DNA from 2 places in the Collinsella sp. AM10-26 genome. Region 1 is predicted to be linked to the other one. Evidence: riboswitches for the same ligand, from Rfam matches in the RefSeq annotation. Region 1 holds a riboswitch; the other holds the start of a gene.

Region 1 (2,395 bases):
GAACCGTATCGGCTGGAGATGGGCGCGAAGCTCGCCGTTGACGATGCCCGAGACCTCTACGCGTTTTGGAGCGACAAGCTCGCGCGGGCTATCGCCCCGGCGGACTCAAACACCACGATCGTCAACCTCGCTAGCGTAGAGTATGCCAAAGCCGTTCTGCCCCACCTCGCGGGCGACGCCACGGCCGTCACATGCCTCTTTGGCGAGGGTATCCGCAACGGGAAGCCCATCCAACGGTCGACCGCCAGCAAAAAGGCGCGCGGCTCCATGGTGCGGTGGATGGCAGAAAACAAGCTCGAGGATATAAGCGGGCTCACCGCGTTCGACGTTGGTTATCGTCACTTTCCCGAGCTTTCAAATAAAAACACTTTGGTCTTCCTGAACGAACAGGCCTTGTAGGACCACCGCTACTTTGAATGTGCTACCTAGGCACGGCGTCTATTCCGCCAAGCCGTCGGCTTTGGCAATTTCATTTGTCAAGCCGTCCTGATAGGTAATCTTGACGTACTCCACCTCGGACACTTTGACGCCCGACGGGGGCTCCAGGCGCCATTCCGTCAGCGCGATATCCATCGTCGTGGGAACGTCTCCTTGATTTTTGAGCTTCACCGTCAGCGTTTTGAGCGCCGCATCAAACGTCACGCGTTCGATTTCTTCACCTGGAATGGACCCACCACTCAGCTGCAGCTGCACAAACTCATCGCGCGGGTACCAATAATCGCCCGGAACGGCGAGCGTATTGGCATTACCGCCAGTACTCCTCACCGTCATAATCGGTAGGCTATCATCAACCTCGAACTCCCAGCCAGCGCCGCCGCGACCGCCAAACGTCCAAATACAAAAGGCAATCACCAACACGGCAAGCACCGCAAAACCAATCGCGACAAGGCCATGGTGCGCACGGCCCTCCTCGGCCGATACATCCCATTGCGTCTCTCGATATAGATGCTTGTCTTCCATGTTCGCCCCCCCGCAAGCACGCTCGTTGGCCCAATCGTACCCATTCAGGCTATACTTGAGCCCATGACATAACGGGGGGCTTGCAGGACAAGACGGCAGGCTGAGATTGGGCGCGCCCGCCCTGACCCGCAAACCTGATATGGGTAATGCCAACGAAGGGAGCCGTGCCAATGAGCACACAGACCGAGCCCAAACTCGTCACGCAAATCGACTTCGCCCGCGCCGGGCAAATCACGCCGCAGATGAAAGAAGTCGCCGAGCGCGAGCATCGCGACCCCGAGTACATCCGCGAGCGCGTGGCCGACGGCCGCATCGCCATCCCCGCCAACATCGTGCATATCAAAAAAGGCATGCGCGCCTTTGGCGTCGGTGAGGGCCTGTCCACCAAGGTCAACGTCAACCTGGGCATCTCGGGCGATAAGGCCGATGCCGCCGAGGAGTGGAAGAAGGTCAAGATCGCCGAGGACTTTGGCGCCGACGCCATCATGGACCTCTCCAACTCGGGCAAGACGCGCCAGTTCCGCCAGCAGCTCATCGACGAGACACCGCTCATGGTGGGCACCGTCCCCATGTACGATGCCATCGGCTACATGGAAAAGCCGCTGGTCAAGCTGACCAAGGACGATCTGCTCGAGGTCGTGCGCGCGCATGCCGAGGACGGCGTGGACTTTATGACCATCCACTGCGGCATCAACAAGTCGGTCATCAAGACCTTTAAGGAGACTGGCCGCCTCATGAACATCGTCAGCCGCGGCGGCTCGCTGCTGTTTGGTTGGATGGAGGTCACCGGTAACGAGAACCCCTTCTACGAGTTCTACGACGAGGTGCTCGAGATCTGCCACGAGTACGACGTGACGATTTCGCTCGGCGACTCCTGCCGCCCGGGCTGTCTCTACGACTCCAACGACGCAACCGAGACCGCCGAGATGATCGAGCTGGGCAAGCTGTGCAAGCGCGCCTGGGCCGCCGGCGTCCAGGTCATGGTCGAGGGTCCGGGTCACATGGCGCTCGACGAGATCGCCGCCAACATGAAGCTGCAGAAGCGCCTGTGCCACAACGCCCCGTTCTATGTGCTGGGGCCGCTGGTGACCGATATCGGCGTGGGCTACGACCACATCACCGCCGCCATTGGTGGCGCCATCTCCGCGAGCTCGGGTGCCGACTTTTTGTGCTACGTGACGCCGGCCGAGCACCTGTGCCTGCCCAACGCTCAGGATGTGCTCGATGGCCTCATGGCCACCAAGATTGCCGCACACGCCGCCGACATCGCCAAGAAGGTACCGCACGCCCGTGACATGGACGACAGGATGGGTCAGGCACGCCGCAAGCTCGACTGGGACGCCATGTGGAAGTGCGCCCTCGACCCGGTCACCGGCAAGAAGCGCTACGAGGAATCCCCCGCCGCCACCGAGGGCACCTGCACCATGTGCGGCAA
Region 2 (2,395 bases), on a different contig from region 1:
ACCTCGTCCCAGTCGCCCTCGATCTCGGTGAACATCGAGGTGGTGCGGTTGGGAAGGCCGCTCTCGCGAATGACGTGTACGACCTCGGCGACTTCGGCAGATAGCTCGTCGCCGGTGCCGCACGGGGCGATGGCCACAGCGACGAGTGTGTTCATGCCGGCATTGGTTGCGGGCTTGGACATGGCTTATGCCTCCTCGAGCTCGAGTTGGTTATCGGCAATGTCCTGGGCGGTTGCGCGGTAGAGCTCGTCGATAAAGGCGACCTTAAAGCTTGCCGGGGCATCGGCGACGGCGGCGGCACGCGTGCCGGCAACGTTGTAGACGGCGGTGCCGCAGATGGCCGCCGTAAACGGGTCGGTGGCGCAGGCGTACACGGCCAGCACGCCGCCCTGCGAACAGCCGCAGCCGGTGATCTTGGACATGAGTGGGCTGCCGCCGTGGGACTTGGCAACGGTCGTGCCGTCGGTAATCAGGTCGACTTCGCCCGAGACCACTACGGCGCCGCCGGTGTAGCGGGCGAGCGCCACGGCGGCATCACGGGCGGCGTCTACCGTGTCGGTGGTATCGACGCCACGCACGCGGCTCAGATCGGCCGCTTCGCCCTCAAGGCCCCACAGACCGGCGAGCGCGATAATCTCGGAGGCATTGCCGCGCACGATGGCGGGCTTGTACTGCTTGAGTTCGTTTACCAGTTGGGTGCGCAGGCTGCCGATGCCCAGGCCCACCGGATCGAGCACCCAGGGCTTGCCGGCGTCATGTGCCGCCTTGGCCGCGCGGGGAATCGTCTGCTCGTAGATGGGGAAGAGCGTGCCCATGTTCAGATAGATGGCGCCGCCGCCGGCAACGAGTGCCTCGCCCTCGTCGGGCAGATAGACCATGGCGGCCGAACCGCCCACGGCGAGCTGCGCGTTGGCGACAAAGTCAATCGTTACCGTGTTGGTGATGGAGCCGGCCATGGGATTGGTGCCACGAATCTCCTCCACGGCCTTGACCACGTTTTGCTTAAGCTGTTCCGAATCGATCACTGCACATGCCTCCTTGGCATAGAAAAGGGGCGCTGTGCATAGACAGCGCCCCTAAAAAGGCGGCATGCTCCCTACGCCAGCATTAACTGACAGGTTCAAAGGATTGGGCCCCATGCCCTCTCAGCCTTGTGGTTTGCACCGCCGGCACTCCCGCATCGAATCTGTTGTTCCCTATACTAGCGCATCGGTACAATGGTTAGGATGAAAACGACTGGGGGACCTTATGATCAAACTCGTGCTGACCGATATGGACGATACGCTGATTCCGGCCGGGCATGACGGCGCCAGCGACTATGCCATCGAGGGCATTCATGCCATGCAGGCGGCGGGTCTGCACTTTGGTCCGGTTTCGGGTCGCCAACCGTCTGCGATGGGCTGGATGTTTAAAAATCATTCCGAGTGTTTTTCGACCGGTGCATTCTGCAACGGTCAGGTCATGTTTGTCGATGGCGAAGTGGTCGCCTCGCGTGCGACCGATAACGATGCGCTTATGCGCTTGGCCGCCTATCTGGAAGAAGAAACCGACGATACCTATCTGAAGGTATACAGCTTGGGTGATGGCTTTTGGGATAACGATGCCTATTGCGTGACACGTGATGCCGAGCGTGTGCGCCGCGCTATGGAATCGGGCGGCAATGCGTGGCTCAAGGGCGAAGAGGCCCCGTGCCGCCCTGTCGTCGATGATGCGCCGGTGTTCAAGGCGAATATCTGGAGCGCCCGTTCGCGTGAGGAACTCGCGGAGCTACGCGAGCACGTTGCCGCCGAGGTGCCGGAGCTCTCGCTTGTGTTTCCCAACAACCGTGTGCGCCTGTTCGACATCCTTCCGGCTGGTTGGGACAAGGGCTGCGCTGCGCTGGAGCTGGCGCGCGCTTTGGGCCTAACGCCCGACGAGGTGGCCGTATTTGGCGATTCCGATAACGACCTGCCCATGATCGATGCCGTTCCCAACTCCGTTGCGGTCGCCAATGCCAACGAGGCCGTCACGGCTGCCGCACGCTGGCATATCGGCGCTGCGGCAGATGATGCGGTTGCCGCAGCGCTGCATCAGATTGCCGCCTGCGCCGCGACGGGTGAGATGCCGTCATTTATGCGTCAGATGAACGCGGCAGACTTCGGCATCGCGAACGTCTAGGGAGAAAGCCATGAAGCTTCAGCAGCTCAGGTACGTTGTAAAGGTTGCCGAATGTGGCAGCATCACCGAGGCCTCGCGTCGCCTCTATGTGTCGCAGCCTTCGATTACCGCGTCGATTCGCGATCTCGAAAACGAGATGGGCGTGCATATCTTTGAGCGCACCAACAAGGGTGTCATTGTGTCCGATGAGGGCGAGACCTTCTTGGGCTATGCGCGCCAAGTGCTCGATCAGGCTGAT

What was found. A riboswitch is a leader RNA that binds a small molecule or an ion and turns the genes downstream of it on or off. The one in region 1 is predicted to bind thiamine pyrophosphate.
Region 2: another riboswitch for thiamine pyrophosphate. It lies ahead of thiM (hydroxyethylthiazole kinase); the one in region 1 lies ahead of thiC (phosphomethylpyrimidine synthase ThiC).

Annotation. Positions count from the first base shown of each region.
Region 1 is NZ_QRMC01000004.1:40,093-42,487, reverse strand. Features, by position in the region: gene DW123_RS04380 (YaaA family protein) at 1-399, shown strand, start outside; gene DW123_RS04375 (hypothetical protein) at 439-960, opposite strand; TPP riboswitch at 1,023-1,139, shown strand; gene thiC (phosphomethylpyrimidine synthase ThiC) at 1,131-2,395, shown strand, end outside.
Region 2 is NZ_QRMC01000003.1:11,097-13,491, forward strand. Features, by position in the region: gene DW123_RS03045 (thiamine-binding protein) at 1-182, opposite strand, end outside; gene thiM (hydroxyethylthiazole kinase) at 186-1,025, opposite strand; TPP riboswitch at 1,077-1,187, opposite strand; gene DW123_RS03055 (HAD-IIB family hydrolase) at 1,249-2,157, shown strand; gene DW123_RS03060 (LysR family transcriptional regulator) at 2,168-2,395, shown strand, end outside.